Linked DNA regions of Metabacillus sp. B2-18. The protein of the gene in region 1 interacts with the protein of each later gene in a pairwise test. Links are inferred from orthologs where the notes say so. Each region holds a gene or a part of one and is shown in the gene's direction. Other genes may lie near its edges.

Evidence for each region.
Region 2: the proteins of rlmB (region 1) and tsaE interact in binary tests that used the Escherichia coli proteins (3 or more experiments, as listed by UniProt). The link is inferred for Metabacillus sp. B2-18 from one-to-one orthologs.

Annotation. Positions count from the first base shown.
Region 1 is NZ_CP088245.1:119,903-123,148, forward strand. The notes cover bases 15-2,922. They hold rlmB (23S rRNA (guanosine(2251)-2'-O)-methyltransferase RlmB), read left to right. Parts: upstream 15-1,050; coding sequence 1,051-1,794; downstream 1,795-2,922. Other genes in these bases: cysS (cysteine--tRNA ligase), read left to right, coding at 15-515; LPC09_RS00620 (Mini-ribonuclease 3), read left to right, coding at 653-1,054; LPC09_RS00630 (NYN domain-containing protein), read left to right, coding at 1,801-2,310; sigH (RNA polymerase sporulation sigma factor SigH), read left to right, coding at 2,496-2,922. In the rest of the region: more of cysS, read left to right, coding at 1-14; more of sigH, read left to right, coding at 2,923-3,152; rpmG (50S ribosomal protein L33), read left to right, coding at 3,242-3,246. UniProt on the Escherichia coli protein: Specifically methylates the ribose of guanosine 2251 in 23S rRNA.
Region 2 is NZ_CP088245.1:234,409-237,603, forward strand. The notes cover bases 15-2,871. They hold tsaE (tRNA (adenosine(37)-N6)-threonylcarbamoyltransferase complex ATPase subunit type 1 TsaE), read left to right. Parts: upstream 15-1,134; coding sequence 1,135-1,608; downstream 1,609-2,871. Other genes in these bases: thiL (thiamine-phosphate kinase), read left to right, coding at 135-1,121; tsaB (tRNA (adenosine(37)-N6)-threonylcarbamoyltransferase complex dimerization subunit type 1 TsaB), read left to right, coding at 1,589-2,278; rimI (ribosomal protein S18-alanine N-acetyltransferase), read left to right, coding at 2,292-2,744; tsaD (tRNA (adenosine(37)-N6)-threonylcarbamoyltransferase complex transferase subunit TsaD), read left to right, coding at 2,741-2,871. Outside these bases: more of tsaD, read left to right, coding at 2,872-3,195. UniProt on the Escherichia coli protein: Required for the formation of a threonylcarbamoyl group on adenosine at position 37 (t(6)A37) in tRNAs that read codons beginning with adenine.

The DNA of each region.
Region 1 (3,246 bases):
CTGTTCATTATAGACATCCAATCAACTTCTCTCAGGAGTTATTAGAGAGTACAAAGAACGCGTTTGAACGTTTAACAACATCATATGGAAATTTAAAGCATCGTAAAAACAGCAGCACAAATTTAACAGATAATAACGAAGAATGGCTAACAAAAATTAAAGACTACCAACAGCAATTTAAAGAAGAAATGGATGATGACTTTAATACAGCTAATGCAATTTCTGTTTTATTTGATCTATCAAAACAAGCAAATTACTATTTGCAGGAACAGAATACATCAACTGAAGTGATTCAGGCTTTCTTAGATCAATTTGATCAACTGGGTAAAGTGTTAGGGGTAACATTCGAATCAACAGATCTTTTGGATGAAGAAATTGAAGAAATGATTCAACAGCGTATTCAAGCAAGAAAAGACCGCAATTTTGCTTTAGCTGATGAAATCCGTGATAAATTAAAAGACCTAAATATCATCTTGGAGGATACACCACAAGGTACGAGATGGAAGCGCGGTTGATTACAGTACACATAAATGGGGAATAAAGATAAAAAGAAATATTGTTAAGACTATAGGCAGGGCTCCAGGCTTCAACCTTACTGTAGCTCTGCCTTCAATAGGAAAAGAGGAACACAATGTTTTTAGAATTACTTACAATAAAAGATTCCAAGCTTTTAAATAGCTTGGCTTTGGCTTATATTGGCGATGCTGTTTATGAGATTTATGTAAGACATTATCTTTTAGCTAAAGGCAATATCCGTCCTAATCAACTTCATAATCAAGCAAAAACATTTGTATCTGCAAAGGCACAAGCAAGCACATTACACCATTTCTTCTCGCTTGAGTTTCTTACTGAAGAAGAGCAAGCGGTGTTAAGAAGAGGAAGAAATGCAAAGTCTGGGACAATTCCAAAAAATACAGATGTACAAACTTATCGTTATAGTACAGCGTTTGAAGCACTTATTGGATACCTTTACTTAGAAAAAAGGCACGAACGTCTTGAGGAGCTAATTCAAAAGTCATTTACATTTATTGATGGAAAGGAGGGGATGTCATGAGTGAAGATTTTATTATTGGGCGTAATCCGGTAATCGAAGTATTAAAATCATCGAGAGACATTAATAAAATATGGGTAGCAGAAAACTCTTTAAAAGGACAAGCCCAGCAAATTACGAAGCTTGCTAAAGAAAGAGGTATAACCATCAATTTTGTACCTAAAAAGAAGATTGATCAGATGGTGGAAGGAAACCATCAAGGTGTAGTTGCCCAGGTGGCTGCCTATGAATATGTTCATGTTGACGATTTACTAAAAGTAGCCGAAGAACGAAATGAACCACCATTTTTATTATTGTTAGATGAAATTGAGGATCCACATAACCTTGGGTCCATCATGAGAACAGCTGATGCAGTAGGGGCACATGGTATTGTTATCCCTAAGCGAAGAGCAGTTGGGCTAACAGCGACAGTAGCAAAGTCATCTACTGGGGCAATTGAACATATCCCTGTGGCAAGGGTTACGAATATGGCGAGAACAATCGATGATCTAAAGGAAAAAGGTGTATGGATTGTAGGGACAGATGCAAAAGGAGCAGATGATTACCGCAATCTTGATGGAAAGATGTCACTTGCATTAATTATAGGAAGTGAAGGTAAGGGGATTGGTCGTCTTATAAAAGAAAAATGTGATTTCTTAGTCAAGATGCCAATGGTTGGACATGTTACATCATTAAATGCATCTGTAGCAGCTAGTCTCTTAATGTATGAGGTATATAGAAAGCGATATCCTCTAGGGGAGTAGAGTGAAATGGATATCCTATTGGTTGATGGATATAACATTATCGGTGCGTGGCCGGAATTACAAAACCTTAAGAAAAATGATTTAGCGGGAGCACGAGATCTATTAATTGAAAAAATGGCTGAATATCAAGCATATACAGGATACCGGGTCATTATTGTATTTGATGCTCATATGGTAAAGGGCATTGAGAAAAAGCAGAAAAATTATCGAGTTGAAGTCATTTTTACAAGAGAAAATGAAACAGCTGATGAAAGAATTGAGAAGCTGGCTATTTCATTAAGTAATATTAAAACTCAAGTTCATGTAGCTACCTCAGACTTTACTGAGCAATGGGCAATCTTTGGACAAGGTGCATTAAGGAAATCAGCAAGAGAGTTACTTAATGAAATGACGTCAATTGAAAGCAGGATTCAACACAAAGTGAAGAAGATTGAGGAAAAACGACCTTCTTCAAAGATTGCTATTCCAGAAGATGTTCTAGAAAAATTAGAAAAGTGGCGAAGAGGAGATCTGTAGTTGGTTTTAAAAATAAAATCTTATATCTTTGGCAACGAACGATATCCAGTACTTACACCAGACTCCGGAACAAATAATGTGTAAGTACAGCCAATGCTACTGAACGTTATATTTATGGTTGGTTGACGCTTACAAAACCAATACTGTATAATATTGTTATCTTGCGTGCGGTCGGGGGGATCGACTTGAATTCACCAATCAACAGGGGCAAAGTCAACAAAGAAGATTTAGAGTTATTGGAAGATGAACAAGTAGTTGAACTTGTGCATTTTGGAGAAAGTGAAGCGCTTGATTATTTAATTACAAAATACCGAAATTTTGTCCGGGCGAAAGCAAGATCATATTTTCTAATCGGTGCTGACCGGGAAGATATTATCCAAGAGGGAATGATTGGTTTATACAAAGCCATTCGTGACTTCAAGGAGGACAAGCTCACTTCTTTTAAAGCATTTGCCGAGCTATGTATTACCAGGCAAATCATTACCGCAATAAAAACTGCAACTCGTCAAAAGCATATTCCGCTGAATTCCTATGTTTCTTTAGACAAGCCAATATATGATGAAGAGTCTGATCGAACACTTATGGACGTTATTACAGGTGCAAAAGTGATGGACCCTGAGGAACTCATTATCAATCAAGAAGAATTTGATGATATTGAGGTGAAGATGGGGGAGTTACTAAGTGATCTTGAACGAAAGGTCTTAGCTTTATATTTGGACGGCAGGTCATACCATGAGATCTCCGAAGATCTAAATAGACATGTTAAATCGATTGATAACGCTCTGCAACGAGTGAAGAGAAAGTTAGAACGCTATTTAGAACTACGGGAGATTAGTTTATAATTATATACATTAGGATATGAACGTTTGTTGACGAAAAAATTCTACTGTGATACAGTTTTAAAGAATAAAACGTAGCGGTAGGTGATGACATGCG
Region 2 (3,195 bases), 110 kb from region 1 along the record:
TATGGTACGATAGAATAGATAAAACTTGGTTAAACTAAGTTTAAATGCTTACACGCTAACAGTGACTCCTTAGGAAACAATTCCTAAGGTTTTTTCGTAATATTAGCGAATAACTAAAAAAGATGGAGTATGAAATGGATGAATTTGATTTTATTCTTAAAGTAAAACCAAATCGTACTTTTCAAAAGAATGTAAAAGTAGCAATTGGGGATGATGCAGCTGTTTACGAACCGAGTCTGAATCGCAACCAAGTTGTTTGTGTAGATACTATGGTAGAAGGAGTTCACTTTCTTAAACATTTATCTACTCCTTTTGAAATAGGCTATAAAGCATTGGCAGTTAATATTAGTGATATTGCTGCTATGGCAGGTATCCCTCTTTATTATCTAGTTTCTATTACTGTTCCCTCTAGTTGGAAAGAAGAGGAACTAGTAGGGATTTATAAAGGCATGGACGAGCTTGCAAAGGAATATAAAATGGATCTATTAGGTGGAGATACAGTTTCTACATCTGACAAACTTGTTATATCGGTTACTGTTATAGGAGAAGTTGAACAAGAAACACAGACTCTTAGAAACAAGGCTTGTGATGGAGATATTGTTTTTGTAACAGGTAATGTAGGAGATTCATCTGCAGGTTTAGCTATTTTATTAGATCACGTACAAATACATAATCAACAATCGAAAGAATACCTTATAAACCGTCATAAAAAGCCTACACCTCGTGTAAATGCAGGTAGACTTATAGGTGGATTATATCGCGCTTCATTAAATGATGTTAGTGATGGGCTAGCTAGTGAATTAAATGAAATTAGTGAAGCAAGTAATGTTGGTATAACAGTCTTTAAAGATCAGCTTCCTGTCAGTGATGAACTTTTATCATTGAGTTCATCAAATGATATTTACAAATGGATTCTTTATGGTGGCGAAGATTTTGAATTAGTCGGGACCACCTCACGGAACTCATGGGAAAAGTTAAAACAAACTTGTGATAAAATGGATTTGAAAATAACACAAATTGGTTTAGTAGATCAAAAACATTCTGGAGTTATGCTACAGACTGTTAATCAAGAATTAGTCAGAATTGAAAAATCAGGGTATAACCACTTCAGAAATAAGTAAGGTGAGTAGAAGAGTGGAAAAATATGAGTTTATAACAAAAAGTACTGAAGATACAACTATGATTGCCATAAATCTTTCAAAAAAACTAGAGCCCAATGCTGTCATTACTTTAGAGGGAGATTTAGGTGCCGGTAAGACTACTTTTACTAAAGGCTTGGCAAGGGGGTTGGGGATTAAACGTAATGTTAACAGCCCGACATTTACTATTATAAAGGAATATCATGATGGACGACTGCCTTTATATCACATGGATGTTTATCGAGTAGAAGATTCTGATGAGGACCTAGGTTTCGATGAGTATTTTCATGCAAGTGGAGTTACTGTTGTAGAATGGGCTCATCTGATAGAAGAACAGTTACCTAGTGAACGGTTAGATATAAAAATTCTTTATGTAGATGATACAACAAGAACGATTATCATGAGTCCTAAGGGATCTTATTATGTTGGACTGTGTAAGGAGTTAAATGATGAAAGCATTAGCCATTGATACAACCAATAATGTGTTGGGAATCGCAATTGTTGAAGAAGATAAAGTCATTGGAGAATATATCACAAATTTAAAGAAAAACCATTCTGTACGAGCAATGCCAGCTGTTGAAAGACTTTTAAGTGATTGTGATATAACACCGAAACAGCTAGATAAAATTATTGTAGCAACTGGTCCTGGGTCTTATACTGGTGTTCGGATTGGTGTTTCAATTGCTAAAACAATGGCATGGGCCCTTCAACTTCCCATTGTAGGTGTTTCAAGCTTGGAAATATTGGCGGCAAATGGGCGTTTCTTTAATGGACTGATCTCTCCAATATTTGATGCTAGAAGAGGACAAGTTTACACAGGTTTATATCAATATGATAATCAGGAATTAGTTACTGTGGAGAATGATCAAAATTTATTGTTAACAGATTGGTTAGAGATGTTAAAGTCTAAAAATGAGCGTATTCTATTTCTAGGTAATGATCTCCCTATACATGAGAAAGCAATTACACATGTACTTGGTGAAATGGCGGAAAGTGCACAAGTAGCTCTGCATAATCCGAGACCAAGTGAGTTAGCAATTATAGGGCTTAAAAAGAATGCTGAAGATGTTCATAGTCTTGTACCAAATTACATAAGACTAGCTGAAGCTGAAGCGAAATGGCTAGAACAGCAAAAATAAGATGGTGGCTATTGTGGATAACGAGTTTACAATAAGAAAAATGGTAAGAGAAGATATTGAAGAAGTATATCAAATAGAGTGTCAATCTTTCTCAGCACCATGGACGAAGGAATCTCTATATTATGAGCTTGAGCAAAATTTATTTGCCAAATATCTAGTAGTTGAACTGGATGGTAAAGTGGTTGGCTATTGTGGCTTATGGGTCATCATGGATGATGCCCAAATAACAAATATAGCAGTTCACCCTGAATACAGAGGGAGAAATATAGGTGAAGCTCTTTTAAGATTTACTATTCAATTAAGTAGAGAAATGAATGCAAAAAGACTATCTTTAGAGGTTAGAGTGTCTAATCACATCGCACAGTCCCTATACAAAAAGGTGGGATTTTTACCTGGTGGTATAAGGAAGCGTTATTATACAGATAATCAAGAAGATGCTTTAGTAATGTGGGTGAATTTAATATGATTGAAAAAGACCAATATATACTGGGAATAGAGACAAGCTGTGATGAAACTGCTGCTGCGATTATTAAAAACGGCCGTGAAATTGTCGCAAATGTTGTTGCATCACAAATTGAAAGTCACAAACGGTTTGGTGGGGTAGTTCCAGAGATTGCTTCCCGACATCATGTTGAGCAATTAACAATTGTTTTTGAGGAAGCAATGAAACAAGCAGATCTTACTTTTGCGGATCTATCAGCAATTGCAGTTACTGAAGGACCTGGACTAGTAGGAGCACTATTAACAGGCATTAATGCAGCAAAAGCCTTAGCCTTTGCACAGGGTATTCCTTTAATAGGAGTCCATCATATTGCCGGCCATATTTATGCTAATCGACTTATTCATGAATTGGAATTTCCTTTACTTGCTCTGGTGGTTTCCGGTGGACACACAGAATTAGTATATATGAGAGAGCA